DNA from 4 places in the Alloalcanivorax venustensis genome. Region 4 is predicted to be linked to each of the others. Evidence: predicted binding sites of a transcription regulator. Region 4 holds the regulator's gene; each other region holds the start of a gene.

Region 1 (5,263 bases), 560 kb from region 4:
CTGAATCCGCACAGGTAATAGGTCAGTTCCGGCGCCAGCGCCGCCAACGCCGGCGGCCGGTGGCTGGGCAGCAGGCCGTAGGCGTCGTCCTCGATAATCGGCAGATTATGACGGCGGGCGATCTGCACCACCCGGTGGCGGCGCTCGTCGCTCAAGGTCACCGCCGCCGGGTTGAGCAGCACCGGATTGCAGTACAGCGCCTTGGGATGATGTTCCGCGCACAGCTTCGCCAGCGCGTCCGGATCAATGCCGTCGTCGTCCAGCGGCACCCCCACCAGACGCAGGCCCAGCTGCCCGGCGATGGCCCGCAGCCCCGGGTAGGTCAGCGCCTCGCACAGCACCACGTCGCCGGGCCGGGCCAGGTTGCCGAGCACCGCCAGCAAGGCGCTTTGCACCCCGGGGCACACCAGCACCCGGTCCTCGCTCACCGTCAAAGGGCGCCGCTCCAGCCAGGCCACCGCCGCTTCGCGGTCCTCCATGGAGCCGCCGAATTCCTGGTAGCGCATCAACGGCTGAAGGTCCGGCCCCAGGGCGCGCAGCCCGGCTTCCATGCGCTCGCGCAGCAGCGGGTCGCGGGGTTCCGGCGGCAGGTTCATGGTCATGTCCACCGCCCGGTCGGCGCTGGCGCTGCGGCGGCTGGCGCGGCCCGGCCGGCACACGAAGGAGCCCTGCCCGACCCGCGAATAGATCAGACCACGGCGCTGCGCCTCGCCGTAGCCCCGCGACACGGTGGCGTAGTTCAGTTGCAGGGTTTCGGCCAGATCCCGCAGCGGTGGCAGACGCTCGCCGACCCCCAGCCGGCCGGCCAGGATGTCGTCGCCGATGGCGTCGGCGATACGAATATAGACTGGCTGGCCGCTGTTCTTGAGAACCGGTCGCCAGGCCTCCTGGGAAGAGGTCATGGACTCACTCCGCGCCATGTGGCGGCGCCTTTTCGCACTGATCGGAACCACCCCGTGCACCAGTGTCGCTCACCAGGGTGGGCGCCGCCCGGCGCTTTGATTGGTTGCCCGCCGGTCGGTGGCTCGCGGCACCACGGGATTCGCCGCCCATTGAGCCACAGCGACCGGGACCAATCAATCATTTCATCTATTGGTTGGCATATTGATTGCAATTGAACGGTTACGGAGCGCGACCCTGGGCGTCGCCTTCGATCAACCTCAAAAGCATCCTCAAAGCATGGGAGACGGTTATGCCCACCGTAGAGAAAGCAGCGCATCAGAAAGGCGATTTTTTCGTCGACTACGAAGAAAAGGTGTTCGAGGACGTCAAGGCGGAGCCGGGGGAGAAAGCCCTGGTGACCTTCCATACCGTGGCGTTCGAAGGGTCCATCGGGCTGGTCAATATGTTGCAGGCCACGCGCTTGCAGCGCAAAGGGTTCGACACCTCGGTGCTGCTGTACGGCCCCGGTGTCACCCTGGGCGTGCAGCGTGGCTTCCCGACCCTGGGCGACGAGGCGTTCCCCGGCCATATGGCGGTCAACAACCAGATCACCAAGTTCATGGGGGAAGGCGGCAAGGTGTACGCCTGCCGGTTCGCGCTTCAGGCGCTGTACGGCCACGGCGAGCCTTCATTGATTGAGGGGATCAGACCAATCAATCCCTTGGACGTGCTGGACCTGGTGCTGCTGCACCGCCGGGACGGCGCCTTCATCCTCGACACCTGGACCACCTGAGGGAGCGGCGCCATGAACGAAGCCGCAACGGTACGGGCGGCGGCGGCGCAGATCGCGCCGGACCTGCGCACCCCCGGGGGCACGCTGGACAAGGTGTGCGCCACCGTCGAGGAGGCCGCCGGGCGGGGCGTGCAACTGATCGTCTTCCCGGAAACCCTGCTGCCCTACTACCCGTATTTTTCGTTCGTGCGCGCCCCGGCGTTCTCCGGCGCGGACCACCTTGCCCTCTACCAACAGGCGGTGACGGTGCCCGGCCCGGAGTTGGACCGGGTCGCCGCCCTCGCCGCCCGCCATTCGATGGTGGTGGTGCTGGGCGTCAACGAACGGGACCGGGGCACGCTCTACAACACCCAGGTGGTGTTCGACCGCGACGGCCGCCTGCTGCTCAAGCGCCGCAAGATCACGCCCACCTACCACGAGCGCATGATCTGGGGCCAGGGCGACGCCAGCGGCCTGAAGGTGGTGGACAGCGGCGTCGGGCGCATCGGCGCGCTGGCCTGCTGGGAACACTACAACCCCCTGGCCCGCTACGCGCTGATGACCCAGCACGAGGAAATCCACTGCGCCCAGTTTCCCGGTTCCATGGTCGGCCAGGTGTTCGCCGACCAGATCGAGGCGGCGATGCGCCACCACGCGGCGGAATCCGGCTGTTTCGTGGTCAACGCCACCGGCTGGCTGGAGGACCACCAGATTGAATCGATCACCGACGACCCGGCCCAGCAAAAGGCCCTGCGCGGCGGCTGCATGACCATGATCGTGTCCCCGGAAGGCAAGGTACTGGGTGAGCCGGTCACCGAAGGCGAAGGCCTGTGCGTGGCCGACCTGGACATGGCGCTGATTCTGAAACGCAAACGGATGATGGATTCGGTGGGCCACTACGCCCGCCCGGAACTGCTCAGCCTGATGATCGACCGACGGCCGGCGGCCACCTGGCACGACGTCCCGAAACCGGACGACCAGGCGCCCACCGTGGCCACTTTCCAATCTCCGTCCGAGAGGAGCGATAGCGATGACCGCGAGCAAAGCGTTGTCCACCGAACAGCTCATCAATGAGCTGCAGACCCGCGGCGTACGCCTGGAGGACGCCGGCCACGGCGCCCCCAGCCGGCGCGGCGGCGCCGGCCCCTCGGACCACAAGGCGCTATCGATCGATGGCCGGGTGGTGATGATCCCGGTGCACACCGCCGGCGCCGATCAGTCACCGTACAGCCTGGGCACCGCCGGCGACGACGGCGGCGCCGCCCTGTCCCGGGAGGGCCGGGAAATCGCCCGGCTGGCGTTCACCCCGACACCGCGCTTTTACGACCTGCGCACCGACGACGGCGTGCCCTATTCGCACATCGCCACCCTGCACGGTAAGGACGTGCTCGCCACCACCGTGCTGCAAACCTGCATCCGCTATAACAACCGCAAGGTCTCCTGCCAGTTCTGCGCCATCGAGCAGTCGCTCAAGGAGGGCCGCACCATCGCCCATAAAACCCCGGCGCAACTGGCCGAGGTGGCGCGGGCGGCGGTGGCGCTGGACGGCGTCAAGCACATGGTGATGACCACCGGCACCCCCAACCTGCGGGACCGGGGCGCGCGCATCCTGTGCGACAGCGCCGCCGCCGTCACCGCCGCCGTGGACCTGCCGATCCAGGCACAGTGCGAACCGCCGGATGACCCGGCCTGGTTCCAGCGCCTGCGCGACAGCGGCGTGGCCAGCCTGGGCATGCACCTGGAAATCGCCACCCCGGCGCTGCGCGAAAAAATCATGCCCAGCAAGGCCTCGGTGAGCCTGGCGCAGTACATGGACGCCTTCGCCGAGGCGGTGGCGGTGTTCGGGCGCGGCCAGGTCAGCACCTATTTGCTGGCCGGACTGGGCGACACCCCGGAAACCACCCTGGCGCTTTGCCGGCGGCTGATCGAGCTGGGCGTTTACCCGTTCGTGGTGCCGTTCGTGCCGATCTCCGGCACACCGTTGGCGAACCATCCGTCGCCGTCGTCCGCTCACATGGCCAGCATCCTGGAACCGCTGGCGACCATGCTGCGCGACGGCGACCTGCGTTCCCGTGACATCAAGGCCGGCTGCGGACGCTGCGGCGCCTGCTCGTCGCTGTCGACCTTCGAGGACGCCTCCGACCAGGTGCCCGCTGATCTGGAGAGCCTGCCATGATCCTGGAACCGGTCACCCCGTTCCGCCCCCGGGAGTACGCCGTCAAAGTGGCGGACCAGGCCTGGGAGCAGCGTGCCGCCGCCGCCCTGCGCCGCCGCGTGTTCTGCCAGGAGCAGGGGCTGTTCCAGGACCACGACCGGGACGCCCTGGACCAACACGCCACCACCCTGGTGGCGCTCTCCTACCTGGCCGGCGGCCCGGACGAGGTGGTCGGCACGGTGCGCATCCACAGCGACCGGCCCGGCATCTGGTACGGCTCCCGGCTGGCGGTGGCGCCGGGCTACCGGCGCGACGCCCATCTGGGAAGCGCCCTGATCCGGCTGGCGGTGGGCAGCGCCCATGCGCGCGGCTGTAACGCTTTTTTCGCCACCGTGCAGGCCGCCAACCAGGCGCTGTTCGAAAGCCTGCACTGGCGCACCCTGCGTAGTCTCGACCTGCACGGCAGGCCGCACGTGCTGATGCGCGCCGATCTGGCCCACTATCCGCCGGTGCACGGCGGCACCCTGCCGCTGGTGGCGGTGGGCAGGAGGGCCTCATGACCCTCACCGCCCTGATGGACGCCCTGCGTGACAGCCCGGCGTTCCAGCACAAGCAGGACATCGCGCCGATGCTGCGCGACCTGGAGGCCGCGCACGGCGCCGTGCCGGTGGGCGACGACTGCGCCGTCCTGGCCGACGGCGACGGCTACCTGCTGTTCGCCATTGAAGGCTTCCTCAACGGCTTCGTGGCGCGGGACCCGGATTTCGCCGGCTATTGCGGGGTGATGGTCAACGTCAGCGACATCTACGCCATGGGCGGCCGGCCCACGGCGGTGGTGGACGCGCTGTGGAGCGCCGGCGCCGATCAGGCGGACGCGATCATGGCGGGGCTGCGCCGGGCCGCCGGCAAATACCAGGTGCCGGTGGTGGGCGGCCACAGCAACGCCCACAACGATCGGGCGCAGTTGTCGGTGGCCATTATCGGCCGCGCCAAACGCCTGCTCACCAGTTTCGATGCCCGGCCCGGCGACCATTTGATGGTCGCCTGCGACCTGCGCGGCGCCTATCGGCCGGCCGCCCCCGGCGAACCGGACAGCCACAACTGGGACGCCAGCAGCGACGCCCCCGGCGAGCGGCTGCGCGGCGACCTGGAGCTGTTGCCGCTGATCGCCGAGCGCGGCCTGTGCCGCGCCGCCAAGGACATCAGCATGGCCAGCTTCGTGGGCACCACCCTGATGCTGCTGGAGTGCTCCGGCGTGGGCGGCCACCTGGCACTGAACGCCCTGCCCCGGCCCGCCGATGTGCCCCTGGCGCGCTGGCTGAGCACCTTCCCCAGCTACGGCTTCGTGCTGGCGGTGCCCGAGGCCCACCGCGACGCGGTCACCGGCCTGTTCCGCCAGCGCGATCTGGCGATCGCCGACGTGGGCCGGGTGCACCCCGGCCACCGTCTCACCC
Region 2 (5,263 bases), 420 kb from region 4:
GGCGCACGGCGCTGGCGTGCAGTTGTTCCCGGGTGGCCTGGGGCAGGTTGGGCGCCGGGGTTTCCTCCACCACTTTCTGGTTGCGGCGCTGCAGGGAGCATTCGCGCTCGCCCAGGGCCAGCACCTTGCCGTGACCGTCGCCGAAGATCTGCACTTCCACATGGCGGGCACGGGCCACGAAGCGTTCGATGAAGACGCCGCTGTCGGAGAAAAAGTTTTCCCCCATGCGTTTCACCGATTCAAAGGCGTCCGCCAGTTCCTGCTCGTTGTCGCAGCGGCTCAGGCCGATACCGCCGCCGCCGGCGGTGCTTTTCAGCATGATGGGATAGCCGATTTCGGCGGCGGCGCTTTTCGCTTCGTCCAGGCTTTGCAGCAGTCCGGTGCCCGGCGCCAGCGGTACGCCGGCGGCTTCCGCCAGGGCGCGCGCTTCGTGCTTGAGGCCGAAGCGGCGCAGCTGGTCCGGGGTCGGGCCGATAAACTGAATGCCGGCTTCCGCGCAGGCTTCGGCGAAGTCCGCGTTCTCGGACAGAAAGCCGTAGCCGGGGATGATGCCCTGGGCGCCGGTGTCCTTGGCGGCCTGCAGAATCAGCTCGCTGCGCAGGTAACTCTCGGCGGCGGTCTGGCCGCCCAGCGCCACCGCTTCGTCGGCGGCGCCGACGTGCTGGCTGTTACGGTCCGCGTCGGAGTACACCGCCACCGAGGCGATGCCCATTTCCTTGAGCGTGCGGCAGATGCGTACCGCGATCTCCCCCCGGTTGGCGATCAGAACTTTGCTTAGCCCTTTTTTATGCATTGCTCAAACCTCTTATGTAGTGCCTCCACCCCCCAAGGGCGGTTATGTCGGTGGCGTCGTCGATGGCCCAGCCTTCGCAGATGAAGCCTTTCACCTGACGGCCGTCCTCGGTTTCCAGCGTGCCGATGCCCAGCGGTGCCGGGATCAGCGCCACGAAGCTTCCGAATTCGCTGACCGGCAGCTTCCACAGTTCGATTTCGATGGCGGCGCCGTCGGCGCCCTTGATCAGCCCGGGCTTGGGCGGCGTGGTGTTGGCCAGGGCGTAGAGCCGGTAGCAGGGCGCGGTTCGGGTGCTTTCCAGCAGCACGGCGCCGCGGTCGGTGAGCTGGTGATTGAGCGGCATGCCGGTGAGGTGGGCGCCCACCACCGCCACGGTGACCATGCCGTCGTCGCTGCCGGCTTCCGGCTCCGCCGGGACGGGCAGGGCGTTGTCGGTGGCGCCGGCCTTCCAGGGGCGGTGGCGCTGCCAGCGGCGGCCGAACTCGGCCAGGGCGCCGTCCTGCCAGGCGCCGCCGATCAGGGTGACGCCCACCGGCAGGCCGTCGTCGCGGAAGCCGCCGGGCAGGGCCAGGGCGCACATATCCAGCAGGTTGACGAAGTTGGTCCAGGTGCCGAGCTGGCTGTTGAGCTTGACCGGTTCCTCGGCCACCGCCGCGCGGGTATGGATGCCCGGCGTGGAGGGCACCACCAGGGCGTCCACCTTCGCCATCAGCTGATCGGCCTCGCGGCGCAGATCGGCCAGGCGGTACTGGGCGCGGAAGCCGTCGGCGGCGCTCATGTCTCTGGCGGGTAGAATCACATCGCGGATCACCGGCAGCAGCGCGTCTTTTTCCAGCAACGGCTCGGCCACGGTGTAGCGTTCGGCGACCCAGGGGCCCTGGTAGAGCAGCTCGGCGGTTTCGCGCAGCACGCCGGTATCCAGCGGAATCAGCTCGGCGATTTCCGCCAGCTCTTCCAGGTGGCGCTGCCAGGCGGCGGCGGCGCGCTGGTCGCCGAACCAGGGTGTGTCCTTGGGAATGCCCAGGCGCGGCCGTTCCGGCAGGGCGGCGGGCAGCGGCTGCGGCGCCGGGCGGGCGTAGCCGTCCAGTTCGTCGTAACCGCGGAACAGGTCGTAGACGTTCTGGGCGTCCTCCACGCTCAGCGCGAACACGCTGATGCAGTCCAGGGTGCGGCAGGCGGGCACCACGCCGCGCGTGCTCATGCTGCCCTTGGTGGGCTTGAGGCCGACGGTGTTGGTAAACGCCGCCGGCACTCGGCCGGAGCCGGCGGTGTCGGTGCCCAGGGCGAACGGTACCAGGCCCAGCGAGACCACCGCCGCCGAACCGGCGCTGGAGCCGCCGGAGATATAGTCCGGGTTAAACGGGTTGGGCACTTCGCCGTAGGGCGAGCGCACCCCCACCAGGCCGGTGGCGAGCTGATCCAGGTTGGTCTTGCCGACCAGGATGGCGCCGGCGTCGAGCAGCGCCTGCACCGCCGGCGCGGTTTCCTTGGCGGTGTAGGTGTAGGCGGGGCAGGCGGCGGTGGTGGGCAGGCTGCCCACGTCGATGTTGTCCTTGACCGCGAACGGCACGCCGTACAGCGGCAGGCTGGGATCACTCAGGCGCTCCGCCTGGGCCAGCAGGCTGGACTCGTCCAGCAGGTGGATCCAGAGGGCCCGCTCGCTGTCCTGCAGCTGAGCGGAAAGAGCTTTCATGGCCGATACCGGAGTGACGTTCTTTTTCCGGTAGGCGGCGCGCCATTGATCGATGGTCCAGCCAAGCACGATCGCATACCTCGTTGTATACCAGTGGGTATGCCGATCAGTGCAAGGCGGGTGCCAGCGTGGGGCGCGGTGTCTAAATCACTGAAAAAGAGGGTGTTTTTCGCTAGAAGGGGAAGGCCGGCAGAGGCGTCGGGCAGCGCCGGGCTGCATCGTTGTGGGGCGTTTGCCCGATTGTTGGGCGTCTGGCGCCAGGAACGCGGCGCCTCCGGGGAGGCGCCGGTTGATGCCGGGGCGTCGCGGGACGCCCCGGGCGGAGGCTTACTCGGAGACGGAATCTTCCAGGGTGGTGACCGGCTCCCAGATGCCGTCGATCACCTTGGAGAGAATGATGTCGTTGCCGGCACGGTGGTTGTCGGCGCTCATCTTGATGTCCACGCCGGTGACCGGGTCGCTGAAGTCCAGGGACTCCATGGCGGCCAGGAACGATTCGGTGGTCAGATCCGGGCCCGCCTTGCGCAGCGCTTCGATGGTCACTTCAGCGCCGACACGGCCGAGCACGGCGCCGCCGCTGGGCACGGACCCGTATTCCTCTTTGTACTGATCGGCCCACTCCTTGGCTTCCGGCACGTCCTTCATGCGGCTGACGATGTCCTGCCAGGGCGACACGCCGTAGAGGCCTTCGGTAACACCACCCGGCGCGGCGGCCACGGCGGAGTGAAAGCCGGCCTGGGAGACCAGGAACTTCACGTCGTCCCAGCCCATCTGCTTGGCGGTGGCGACCACGGTGATGATCGGCCGGATCGGCAGGGCCACGCCCACCAGTTCGCAGCCGGCGTCGCGCAGGCGCGCCAGGGTGCCGCTGAAGTCGCTTTCGTCCGGACGGTGGGAACTGCTTTCCACCAGTTCCAGGGCGTCGTTCTCTTCGGCGGCGTCTTTCATGGCCTGGTTCACTTCTTCACCGAAGTCGGACGGAATGTACATCACGCAGGCTTTTTCCATGTCGTACTCGTCGGCCATCCAGCTGGCGCCTTTGAGCACGCCTTCGTAGTAACTGGGGCCGAACACGAAGCGGCGTGAGAAATCGCCTTCGGTTTCCATCGGACGGGACAGCGCCAGCGGCAGAATGCTGGGCACGTTGTTGCTGTCCATTACCGGGAACGCCGCCAGGTTATGGGGCGTGCCCAGGCTCATCAGCATGGCGAACACTTCATCCCGGGTGACCAGCTTGTTCACCGCCTGGGTGGCCTTGGGCACCTGGTAGGCGTGGTCTTCGACGATGTAGCGGATTTTGCGGCCGTGGATGCCGCCCTCCGCGTTGACCTCGTCGAACATGTCGTTCGCCACTTGGACGGCGGGTGAGGAAAACGCCGCGAACACCCCGGACAGATCGTGCATGCCGCCCAGTTTGATCTCGGTGTCGGTGACGCCGCGAACCGGCTCGGCGGCTTTTTCAGCGGTTTTTTCTTCTTCCTTGGTATCACTGCAACCCAGCAGGCTTACAGCAGCCAGGGCAGCCAGACAGAGCTTCTTCATGATGCACTCTCCTATCGTACGCGGACAATTAGTACATGGAATCGATCAGGTGTTTGTGTTTTTTCTCCACGAAGGAACGCTTCAACTTCATGGTGGCGGTCAGCTCCTCATCCTCGGCGGTGAGCAGCACATCGATCAGGCGGAAATACTTGATCTGTTCCACCTGGGCGAATTGTTTGTTCACGTCCTTGATGATGCCGTCGATCAGATCGACCACCTCTTTGGCACGGCAAAGGGACGCGAAGTTTGAAAATGGCACCTGACGATCCTGCGCGTACTTTTCCACGTTTTCCTGGTCGATCATGATCAGGCAGGTCAGGTATTTGCGTTTGTCGCCGATCACCACCGCATCGGAAATATAGGACGAGAATTTCAGCCGGCTCTCGATTTCCGCGGGCGTGATGTTCTTGCCGCCGGCGGTGATGATGATGTCCTTGAGGCGGCCGGTGATGGTGAGCATGCCGTCTTCCAGGCGGCCCACGTCGCCGGTGTGCAGCCAACCGTCGCGGATGTCCTCGGCGGTTTTTTCCGGCTTGCGCCAGTAGCCGGCGAACACATGCCCGCCGCGCACCAGCACTTCGCCGTTGTCGGCGATGCGCACCTGGGTCTCCGGGAGGGGCTCGCCGACGCTGCCCACCTGTTCCCGCTCGCGGCTGTTGAGCGACACCACGCCGGTGGTCTCGGTCATGCCGTAGCCTTCATAGAGGGGCACGCCCAGGGCGCGGAACCAGCGTATCTGGTCCGGTGAAATAGGCGCGGCGCCGGTGGTGCCCCGGCGCAGCCGTGACATGCCGATCAGGTCGCGCACATTGCGCAGCACCAACAGGTTCCAGAACTGATAGCGCACGGCGTTCAGCGGCGAGCGCTGTTTTTCGCAGTGCCAGGCCCGGCCGGCGGCCAGGGCGTGGTCGAAGCACCAGCGGCCGAAGCCGGTGGCTTCGTCGCGCAGGGTCATCAGCGAGCTGTAGATCTTTTCCCACAGGCGTGGCACGGCGGCGAAGGTATGCGGCGACACTTCGCGCAGGTTTTCGAACACGGTTTCCGGGCTTTCCGCGAAGTTGACGGTGCAGCCTTTATAGATTGGCACTTCCACCGACACCAACCGCTCAAGAATATGGCATAGCGGTAGAAAGCAAAGCTGATCGTCTTCCTGGCGGGCTTCCAGCAGCGCTTCGCCGGCGGCCATCTGGAACAGCACGTTCTGATGGCTGATCATGGCGCCCTTGGGGGCGCCG
Region 3 (5,263 bases), 390 kb from region 4:
CGCACCAGCGCGCGGGTGGCCTGGTGGGCGTGCATCAGCCCCTCCTCCCGGGTAATACGCAGCAGCCGGTCCAGGGACTGCATCTCCACCAGCAGCGCCATGTTCTGGCCACGCTCATGGATCGGGCTGACGCTGTAATCGACCATCGCCTGCTGCCCCGGCGCCACGTTGAGCCGGGCTTCGCGGCGGGTGAACGGGTGCCCCTCGTCCATGCACTGTTGCAGGGCACCCCGCGCGTCCTCGTCATCGAAAAAGTACTCCGGCAACCGCTGCCCGATTATTCGAGAGGCACTGGTGGCCAGCAGCATTTCCGCCGCCGGATTGAGGTAGCGCACGCGCAGGTCGCCGTCGAGCATCATTACCGCGGTACGGAGATGATCCAGCAGCCGTTTTTGCAGCACCGTGTCTGTCGTCATAGTTCGGGCCATAACAGGGCATAAGCAATTATCAGGCCACCCGTGAGAGCGCCTTCACAGGGCAGCAGGCGGGTGGAGGACGTGTCCTTCACGGTGCAGTCTAGGAGGTATGGCGGGAGGGTGCACACTTTTGGTGCAGACGGGTTCAGTCGTCGGAGGGGCGGATAACGCGCTGGGCACTGCCGCCCACCGCGGCACCGCCGCCACGCTCCGCGCCGGCGCCCCGGTCGGCGCCGCTGCCGGTGGTGGCGGAGCCGCCACGTTCGGCCCGGCCACCGAAGGTGGGAAAGGCGGAGCCTTTGCCCTGGCCCTGGCCGCCGCCGCTATCGGCGGTGGTACGCATCACGTAGAACAGCACCGGCTCGGACTCGATCAGCACTGTGCCGTCGCCGTCACGCACCTGCGCCACCAGGGTGTGCTCGCCGGGATTGGGAAAGTCCATGGCGGTGCCCTCAAGCGGCGTGCCGTTGTCGAGAATCACCAGCCGGTGCCCGCTTTTCAGCGACGGCGACAGCGATACCTGAACCTGGATCGGGTTGTCCTGGGGAAGGCGCAGGTTGGCGCCGGCGTCCGGCGCGGTGATCGACACCGCCTCATAGCCCGTATCCGGCGGCTCCGGCGGTTCCGGCGGCGCATCGCCCCGGGATGCGGCGCGCCGCTCCACCGGCGGACTGTCCATGGTGTTGGTGGGGCCCACCTTCACTTCCTCGGCGCGCTTCTTGTCCGGCGGGTTGTCGGTGAACACCACGTTGCCGTCGGCGTCCACGGTGCGGTAGATGCCTTTCGAGCCGCCGGCTTCATCGGGGCGGTCGACATTCTCTGTTTGCGCGCCGGCCAGCAGTGGCATGACGCACAGTAATAGGGGCCACCAGATTTTCATTGGTCTCATCCTTGTTGGGTCTGACCTTGATTCTGACTCCGGGGTACCCGCAAAAAAAGGGCCCGGCCCGCAAAATCCATCGCGACACCTCTAAGAGCCCGGCTTGTAGGAGCTTGCTTGCAAGCGAAAGGCCGGCAACGCCGGCCGGCAGGATACCAGAGAGGTTCTTTGTACTGCGGCCAGAGGGGCTCTGGTATCCCGCCGGGTGGCTGAAAGCCACCCTTTCGCGGGCATGGCCCGCTCGCACAAACAAAAAAAGCCCGGCGCGAAGGCCGGGCTTTTCGGGGACTGCGGTAGCCGTGAGGCTTAGCAGCTGTAGTACATGTCGAACTCGACCGGATGCGGGGTCATGTTCAGACGCTCCACTTCGCTGCGCTTGAGCTCGATGTAGCCTTCCAGCATGTCCTTGGTGAACACGTCGCCCTGGGTCAGGAACTCGTGATCGGCTTCCAGAGCATCCAGCGCCATGGTCAGGGTGTGCGCCACGGTGGGGATGTCCTTGGCTTCTTCCGCCGGCAGATCGTAGAGATCCTTGTCCATGGCGTCGCCCGGGTGGATCTTGTTCTTGATGCCGTCCAGGCCGGCCATCATCAGTGCCGCGAAGCACAGGTACGGGTTGGCGGACGGATCCGGGAAGCGGGTCTCGATACGACGCGCTTTCGGGTTGCTCACCCACGGAATGCGGATGGAAGCGGAACGGTTACGGGCGGAGTACGCCAGCATTACCGGGGCTTCGAAGCCGGGCACCAGACGCTTGTAGGAGTTGGTGGAACCGTTGGTGAAGGCGTTCAGGGCGCGTGCGTGCTTGATCACGCCACCGATGTAGAACAGCGCTTCTTCGGACAGGCCCGCGTACTCGTCACCGGCGAACAGGTTCTTGCCGTCTTTGGCCAGGGACATGTGCACGTGCATACCGGAACCGTTATCACCGATCAGCGGCTTGGGCATGAAAGTGGCGGTCTTGCCGTAGGCGTGGGCCACGTTGTGCACGCAGTACTTGAGGATCTGCACTTCGTCGGCTTTCTTGGTGAGGGTGTTGGCGCCCACACCGATCTCGCACTGGCCCGCGGTGCCCACTTCGTGGTGATGCACTTCGATTTCCAGGCCCATCTGCTCCATGGCGGAACACATGGCGCCACGCAGGTCGTGCAGGCTGTCCACCGGGGGTACCGGGAAGTAGCCGCCTTTGACGCCGGGACGGTGACCGATGTTGTTCTTCTCGAACTCATCGGCGGACACCCAGGCCGCTTCTTCGGAGTAGATGTTGTACATGGCGCCGGACATGTCGGACTTCCACTGTACCGAATCGAACACGAAGAATTCCGGCTCCGGGCCGAACAGGGCGGTGTCGGCGATACCGGTGGACTTCAGGTATTCCTCGGCGCGCAGCGCCACGGAGCGCGGATCACGCTCGTAACCCTGCATGGTGGTCGGCTCAACGATGTTGCAACGCAGGTTCAGCGTGGCCACGTCGGTGAACGGGTCGAGAACGGCGGTTTCGTCTTCGGGCAGCAGAATCATGTCGGATTCGTTGATGCCTTTCCAACCGGCGATGGAGGAACCATCGAACATCTTGCCGTCCTGGAAGAAGTCGTCGTCGATTTCGCCGACGGGAAGGGTCACGTGCTGCTCTTTACCATGGCTGTCGGTAAAACGCAGATCCACCCACTTCACGTCGTTATCTTTAATCAGTTTCAGCGTCTTTTCAGACATTGTTGAGCGTCCTCCTGGAACGGGTATGTGTCTGGCTACTCGCCTCCGCCGGAGCGGGCACGCGAAGAGCCGTTATTCTCGGCCACCGGGGCCTGCATGCCAATAGGTCAGCAAATACTGTGCCAGCCCTTTTTTGGCGCAGCAGCCTGTATTGAGCCCGATCAGCGCGCCTGTATCCGGATATCATGCACCGAAACGGTGCCTTCTTGGTATTTGTGCACCACTAGAGTGCAACGGAAGGTTCACCAACCCGCAGGGTGATCACCACCTCCAGGTCGCCCTCCTCCGTGGCCAGCACCTCGTGGCCATTGATTCGGCACCAGGCGGGAATGTCGTTGAGCGCCCCCGGGTCCGTGCAGGTTACCCTCAGCACCTCCCCCTGCGCCAGTTCGGCGACCTTGTTCTGGGTCTTGATCACTGGAATGGGGCACAGCTGGCGGCGCACATCCAGTTCGTGAAGGGTTTCGTCGGTCATCGCGGTCAGGCCACCAGCCAGGTTTTCGGGATGTCCTCGGGCCGTGCCGGCGCGATGCGCACCTCGCGGGCAACGCCGCCCGGGTCCTTGACCTCCACGGTGACGGTGTCGTCGCCGCGGCCCTTGGAGTAGCGCGCCACGATGGCGGCGGCCTGCTCCAGCTCCGCTTCCGATTCGAAGCGTCCGTCCACCAGCGCCAGCGGGCCGGGGCAACTGACCGTGGTGAGGCTGGTGAACTGGTAGCGGTAGCCTTCCAGGAAGCGGTTCTCGCCTTCCTCGCGGCTGATGATCAGCTTCAGGTGCGGCTGCGGGCGGATATGCCGGCCCACTTTCAGCAGCATGATGTCGTCCAGCTCGTAGCGGCGCTCGTTGCGGGCCTGCCACAGGTCGGCCAGCTTGCGGGAATAGGATTCGTCGGTCAGGAAGCAGCAGCCGCCGGAGGGCTGGGCATAGTCCTCCAGGCCGAAACGCCGCGCCAGCTCGATCTGCGGCTTGCGGTTGCGGCCGGAGAAATCGTGCAGCCGCGAGCGGTCCACCCAGCCCTCGCGCTCGGGCAGCGTCTCGGGCAGGTTGAGCGCGCTGAGCGGGCGCAGCAGGCGGTCGTCGGCGCCGGACTCGCTGCTGATGATGGGCATGGTTTCCTTACGCTGGCTCTTGGGCCGCTGGCCCACCACCTCGCCGGTGATGATGAAATCGAAGCCCTTCTCGCCGGCCAGCTCACGGGCCTTGTTCAGCATCAAGGTGGCCTGGTTGACCATGAAGATCTTGCAGTCCAGGCAGGGGTTCAGATGGGCGCCGTAGCCGTGCTTGGGGTTGAGCACCACATCCTTGTACTCCTCGGAGATATCAATGATGTGCAGCTTGATGCCCAGCTCCTCGGCCACCCAGAGGGCGTTGTTGCGCTTGTTCTTGTCCTTGTCTTTCTTGCGGATCGCGTGGGTGTGGCCCTCCACGCAGAAGCCGGTGAAGAAGTTCACCCCTTCCACGTGAATGCCCTGCTCCTGCATCACTTTTACCGCCAGCATGGAGTCCAGCCCGCCGGACACCAGCGCGATGGCGCGGCGCTGGAGCGGGTCGGCGCTGGGCCGGGTGACGGGTGCGACTGCCTCGGACATAACAATACTCGCCCTGTTTTAAAGGAGATGGTCGGAAACGGGCGGCAGAGTATAGCAAATCACGCTTTGTTGACGAAGCGCCGGGGTCAGGGCGCTTCGGGGGCTTCCGGCAGGCGGGCCACGGCGAACTCGCGCTTGGCAAGCGTCAGCCGGCGGGCCACCGGCTCCAGCTTCCAGTCCAGGCCGTCGAGATGATCCTCGACGATGCGGCAGCGGCGCAGCAGGCCGTCGTCGTTGGCGATCTGAATGTTCAGCCCGGGGCGGGCGTTGAGCTCCAGCATCAACGGGCCCTTGTGCTTGTCCATTACCAGATCCACGCCCAGATAACCCAGGCCGGTGAGCTCATAGCAGCGCGCCGCCAGCTCCAGGCAGGCTTCCCAGTCGGGAATCTGCACGCCGGCCACCGGATGGGCGGTGTCCGGGTGCCGGTCGATTTTCAGGTTGTGCCAGGTGCCGCTCAGGGTGACACCGGTGGCGATGTCCACGCCCACGCCGATGGCGCCCTGGTGCAGGTTGGCCTTGCCGTCGGACTGGCGGGTGGGCAGGCGCAGCATGGCCGCCACCGGGTAGCCCTTGAGCACGATGATGCGCACGTCCGGCACGCCGCCGATGCTGATGCGGTCGAACAGGTCGGTGGAGCGCACCCGGTACTCGATCAGGGCGC
Region 4 (5,263 bases):
GCAACACCTTCGAAGGCGCCAAGGTGGAGTACAACCTGGATTCGCGCCGCGTGGACGCCAGCAGCGAAGGCGACAAGCGGGTCCGCCTGGTGATCCCGGCCAAGAACGCCGAGCAGGCCAGCGAGGACGCCGAGCCGGAGGAGCAGGACAACGGCGAACCGGCCCAGGACGCCCCGGCCGCGCAATCCGACAATGCGGAGACCCCCTGAGATGGCACATCTGAGCGCCCATAACCTGGCCAAGAGCTACAAGAGCACCCGCGTCATCGAGGACGTCTCCCTGGAAGTGGAAGCCGGCCAGATCGTCGGTCTGCTGGGCCCCAACGGCGCCGGCAAGACCACCTGCTTCTATATGATCGTGGGCCTGGTGGCCGCCGACGCCGGCCGCATCGAGATCAACGGCAACGACATCACCCACCTGCCCATGCACGGCCGGGCCAAACGCGGCATCGGCTACCTGCCCCAGGAGGCGAGCATCTTCCGCCGCCTCACCGTGGAGCAGAACATCATGGCGATCCTGGAAACGCGCAAGAGCCTCAGCAAGGCGGAGCGCAAGGAGCAGCTGGAGAAACTGCTGCAGGAATTCCACATCGACCATATTCGCGACAGCATGGGCATGAGCCTGTCCGGCGGCGAGCGGCGGCGCGCGGAGATCGCCCGCGGCCTGGCCACGGACCCGGACTTTATTCTGCTGGATGAGCCCTTCGCCGGGGTCGACCCGATCTCCGTGAACGACATCAAGAGCATCATCCGCCATCTCAAGGACCGCGGCATCGGCGTGCTGATCACCGACCACAACGTCCGCGAGACCCTGGATATCTGCGACACCGCCTATATCGTCAGCACCGGCCATATCATCGCCGACGGCGACGCCGACACCATTCTCGGCAACCAGCAGGTGCGCGACGTCTACCTGGGCGCCGATTTCCGGCTCTAGTGGCGACAAAAGCGGCGGCGGGCGCCGCCGCGCCTTGCGCACCGCCCAAACCCTTGCATATAGTGGACGCCTTCCCGCCGCATCGCCCTACACCCTTCCGCCGGACAACACAATAGCTGGCATGATTATTGCTTAATTTCGATTGATGCTGCTATGCTCCAACCCTCGGGATCGAGCAACCAGACACGCAGCATGAAACCCTCCTTACAGCTTCAAATCGGCCAGCAGCTGACCATGACGCCCCAGCTGCAGCAGGCAATCCGCCTGCTGCAGCTGTCGACGCTGGACCTGCGCCTGGAGATCCAGCAGGCGGTGGAGACCAACCCGCTGCTGGAAATGGAGGAAGGCGCCGAGGATTTCAGCGCCGATGACGGCGAGTACGACGCCGACGCCGACCTGGATGTGGAGCGCAGCGACGCCCTGGAAGACCTGGTGGACGGCCCGGTGGAGACCGACAGCGACTGGGACGACCTCTACGTGGGCCAGAGCAGCCCCGGCGGCGAGAGCGAGGACGCCGACGCCTGGCAGCAGCGCCACGCCAACCCGGACACCCTGATCAGCCACATGGAGTGGCAGCTCAACCTGACGCCGATGAGCGACCGGGACCGGGTGATCGCCCAGATCATCATTGAAGCCCTGGACGAGCGCGGCTTCGTCACCGTGCCCCTGGAAGACCTGGTCACCACCGCCCATAACGAAATCGCCGACCCGGACGACCCGGTGGAAGACGATGAAGTGGTGGCGGTGCTGCACCGGCTGCAACAGTTCGACCCGGTCGGCGTGGCCAGTCGCGACCTGGCCGAGTGCCTGGGCGTGCAGCTGGCCCAGCTGCCCGAGGACACCCCGCATCTGGACCACGCCCGGGCGGTGCTGGCGCACCAGACGCTGCTGGAAAAACACGATTACGCCGGCCTGCGGCGGGCGCTGGGCGCCACCGAGGAAGCGCTGCTGGCGGCCATGGCCCTGCTGCGCGGCCTGGATCCGGCCCCGGGCCAGCAGATCGGCGGCGAGAGCGCCGATTACGCGGTCCCCGACGTGGTGGTCAGCGCCCACAAGGGCGGCTGGCGGGTGGCGCTCAACGAGGCGGTGCTGCCGCGCGTCAACCTCCACGCCCAGTACGCGCAGATGGCCCGCCAGGTGGGCGGCGAGGACGGCCAGTACCTGCGTAACTGCATGCAGGAGGCCAAATGGTTCCTGAAAAGCCTGCAAAGCCGCCACGATACCCTGCTGAAAGTGGCCAGCCGCATCGTCGAGGTGCAGCAGGACTTCTTCAACTACGGTGAAGAGGCGATGAAACCGCTGGTCCTGGCGGACATCGCCGAGGCCGTGGGCATGCACGAGTCCACCATCAGCCGGGTCACCAACCAGAAATTCATGCTCACGCCCAAGGGCGTGTTCGAGCTGAAATATTTCTTCTCAAGTCACGTCGACACGGACGGCGGCGGTGAGTGTTCCTCCACCGCCATTCGTGCCATCATTAAGAAGCTGGTCGCCGCCGAGAGTCCTCGCAAGCCGCTCAGCGACAACAAGCTGGCGAGCTTGCTGAATGATCAGGGGATCAAGGTGGCGCGCCGCACGGTCGCCAAATATCGCGAGGCGATGCGCATCCCGTCCTCGAGCGCCCGCAAGCGTTTGGTGTAGGCGCGCGGAGGATGGGTCTTAACGAGGTATAGGAGCCAGCCATGCAAATAAACATCAGTGGTCACCACCTGGATATCACCGACGCCCTGCGTGACTATGTGGACGAAAAGTTCGCCAAACTGGAGCGCCATTTCGATCAGATCACCAGCATTCAGGTGATCCTGTCTCCGGAGCCCAAATCCCACAAGGCCGAATCCACCATCCACATCTCCGGCGCCGACGTGTTCGCCACCGCCCACGCGGACGACATGTACGCGGCCATTGATGCGCTGACCAACAAGCTGGACCGGCAAATCCTCAAACACAAAGAGAAGACGGTGGACCGTAAACACGGTCATTAACCCTATGCGAGTACGTGAATTGCTCAGCGAAGACCGCACCTATAACGACGTGTCGGTCACCAGTAAAAAACGGTTGCTCGATCAGATCGCCCAGCTGGCCGCGGCCAGCTGCGGCGGCCTCAACGAGCAGGAAGTGTTCGACGCCCTGGTGGCCCGGGAAAAACTCGGGTCCACCGGCATCGGCGAGGGCATCGCCATTCCCCACTGCCGGCTGGGCCACTGCGAGGGCGCGGTGGGCCTGCTGTTGAAGCTGGAAGACGCGGTGGACTTCGACGCCGTCGACGGGCGCCCGGTGGATCTGGTGTTCGTGCTGCTAGTGCCGGAGCAGAACCCGGAACAGCACCTCAAGACACTCAGCCATCTGGCCAGCCTGTTCAACGACGATGACTACCGCAGCGACCTGCGACGGGCCCACAGCAACCAGCAGTTGTTCCAGGTGGCGGTGGAATCGGAAGCGGAACTACGCCTCGCGTCCTAGCCCTTACCGGTTGCCCCCTTATGAAGCTCACCATTCTCAGCGGCCGCTCCGGGTCGGGTAAAACCACCGCCCTGCAGGCCCTGGAGGACCACGGTTACTATTGCGTGGACAATCTGCCCCTGGGGCTGTTGCCCACCCTCACCGAACAGCTCGACACCGAGGAACACGCCCCCGAGCGGGTGGCGGTGGGCGTGGACGCGCGCAACCTGCCCCGCCAGCTGCTGGCGTTCAAAAGCATCATCAAGGCACTGAAAAACCAGCAGGTGGAGACCGAGGTGATCTTCCTCGACGCCGACCCGGGCACCCTGCTGGAGCGCTTCAGCGCCACCCGCCGCCGCCACCCGCTGAGCGACGACGACCGCACCCTGGCCGACGCGATTGAGTACGAAGCGCATCTGCTGGCCGACATCCGCATGCTCGCCGATCTGGTGATCGACACCAGCAGCCTGGACGTGCACACGCTGCGCAACCTGATCCGGCAACGGGTGGCCCGCCGCGACGTCAATCTGTCGCTACTGATCGAATCCTTCGGCTATAAAAACGGCCTGCCCCGCGACGCCGACCTGGTGTTCGACGTGCGCGCCCTGCCCAACCCGCACTGGCACAACGAGCTGCGGCCGCTGACCGGCCGCGACGAGCGCATCGCCGAATTCCTGCGCGGGCACCCGGAGAGCGAGCTGATGCTGGAAGACATTTTCCACTTTCTGAACCGCTGGCTGCCCACCTACGCGGCCAACGACCGCAGCTATGTGACGGTGGCCGTGGGCTGCACCGGCGGCCGTCACCGTTCGGTCTATATCACCGAGCAGCTGGCCCACCGGCTGCGTAACCAGGGCGTGCCCTTGCACGTTCGCCACCGGGAGCTGGATGGATGATTGAACAGGACCTGGCCATCACCAACAAGCTGGGCCTGCACGCACGCGCCGCCGCCAAGGTGGTCAGCGTGGCTTCGCGCTACAGCTGCAGTATTCAGGTGATTCACGGAGAACGCCGCATCGACGCCAAGAGCATCATGGGGCTGCTCACGCTGGGCGCCGCCAAAGGCATCACCCTGCGGGTGTGCGTGGACGGCGAGGACGAACAACCGGCCATGGACGAACTCACCGATCTGTTCCAGCGCAAGTTCGACGAAGGCGAATAAAGCTGGGTTGAATCGCGACCTTGTGGGAGCGGGCCTTGCCCGCGAAAGGCAAGCCAGCTTGCCGGCAACGGTTGCCCCGCGGAGTTCCAGAGATTTCTCAGCGATGGCACCGGCGATGTCTCTGGTATCCTGCCGGGCGGCCTAAGCCGCCCTTTCGCGGGCGAGGCCCGCTCCCACAATGAAACACCCACCGTTTTTCAGCCTTTGATCCTCCGGTAACGCGCGGTGATGTAAACTAGCGCGCTGAAGGAGGGAACCATGACCGCAGAACAAACCCGCCACCGCCGCAACCTGAAAACCGTCAACCGGGCACTGGCCAGCGGCGCGCTGTCCGAAGTCCGTCAGGTTTTGAACAATCTGCCAGGCGCGGAAGCCGCCCACCTTCTTGAGTCCTCCCCGCCCCGCGAACGCGAGATCCTCTGGCAACTGCTCAACCAGGAGCAGGAAACCGAGGTGCTGCAGTATCTCGGCGAGGAAGTGCGCGTGGAGCTGCTGCGCGACCTGCCCACCGAAGAGCTGGTGGAGCTGATCGAGGACCTCGACACCGACGATCTGGCCGACCTCCTTCAAGAACTGCCGGAACAGGTCACCAGCCGCGTGTTGGCCGGCCTTGACGCCCAGAACCGGGAACGCCTGGAACAGGTGATGAACTACCCGGAGGACACCGCCGGCGGTCTGATGAACACGGACGTGATCACGGTGCGCCCGGAGATCACCTTCAGTGTG

Evidence for each region. Region 4 encodes sigma-54, which starts transcription at its own class of promoters, with help from an activator protein. Its sites were predicted from a motif close to TGGCACNNNNNTTGCTNT; they were not measured.
Region 1: ACMG4O_RS12350 (MSMEG_0572/Sll0783 family nitrogen starvation response protein) is a predicted target of sigma-54. The motif match lies at 1,098-1,115, and genes of this name have one in related genera.
Region 2: atzF (allophanate hydrolase) is a predicted target of sigma-54. The motif match lies at 2,595-2,612, and genes of this name have one in related genera.
Region 3: glnA (glutamate--ammonia ligase) is a predicted target of sigma-54. The motif match lies at 3,117-3,134, and genes of this name have one in related genera.

Annotation. Positions count from the first base shown of each region.
Region 1 is NZ_CP179934.1:2,630,303-2,635,565, forward strand. It holds gene ACMG4O_RS12345 (PLP-dependent aminotransferase family protein) at 1-902, opposite strand, end outside; gene ACMG4O_RS12350 (MSMEG_0572/Sll0783 family nitrogen starvation response protein) at 1,193-1,675, shown strand; gene ACMG4O_RS12355 (Nit6803 family nitrilase) at 1,688-2,728, shown strand; gene ACMG4O_RS12360 (MSMEG_0568 family radical SAM protein) at 2,685-3,830, shown strand; gene ACMG4O_RS12365 (MSMEG_0567/Sll0786 family nitrogen starvation N-acetyltransferase) at 3,827-4,369, shown strand; gene ACMG4O_RS12370 (sll0787 family AIR synthase-like protein) at 4,366-5,263, shown strand, end outside.
Region 2 is NZ_CP179934.1:172,022-177,284, reverse strand. It holds gene uca (urea carboxylase) at 1-793, opposite strand, end outside; gene atzF (allophanate hydrolase) at 786-2,555, opposite strand; gene ACMG4O_RS00830 (ABC transporter substrate-binding protein) at 2,814-4,028, opposite strand; gene ACMG4O_RS00825 (AMP-dependent synthetase/ligase) at 4,057-5,263, opposite strand, start outside.
Region 3 is NZ_CP179934.1:142,209-147,471, forward strand. It holds gene glnL (nitrogen regulation protein NR(II)) at 1-416, opposite strand, end outside; gene ACMG4O_RS00670 (DUF4124 domain-containing protein) at 562-1,296, opposite strand; gene glnA (glutamate--ammonia ligase) at 1,603-3,009, opposite strand; gene ACMG4O_RS00680 (sulfurtransferase TusA family protein) at 3,233-3,484, opposite strand; gene ACMG4O_RS00685 (tRNA (5-methylaminomethyl-2-thiouridylate)-methyltransferase) at 3,490-4,599, opposite strand; gene ACMG4O_RS00690 (alpha-L-glutamate ligase-like protein) at 4,686-5,263, opposite strand, start outside.
Region 4 is NZ_CP179934.1:3,189,819-3,195,081, forward strand. It holds gene lptA (lipopolysaccharide transport periplasmic protein LptA) at 1-209, shown strand, start outside; gene lptB (LPS export ABC transporter ATP-binding protein) at 211-936, shown strand; gene ACMG4O_RS14955 (RNA polymerase factor sigma-54) at 1,129-2,577, shown strand; gene hpf (ribosome hibernation-promoting factor, HPF/YfiA family) at 2,619-2,918, shown strand; gene ptsN (PTS IIA-like nitrogen regulatory protein PtsN) at 2,923-3,396, shown strand; gene rapZ (RNase adapter RapZ) at 3,417-4,271, shown strand; gene ACMG4O_RS14975 (HPr family phosphocarrier protein) at 4,268-4,537, shown strand; gene mgtE (magnesium transporter) at 4,796-5,263, shown strand, end outside.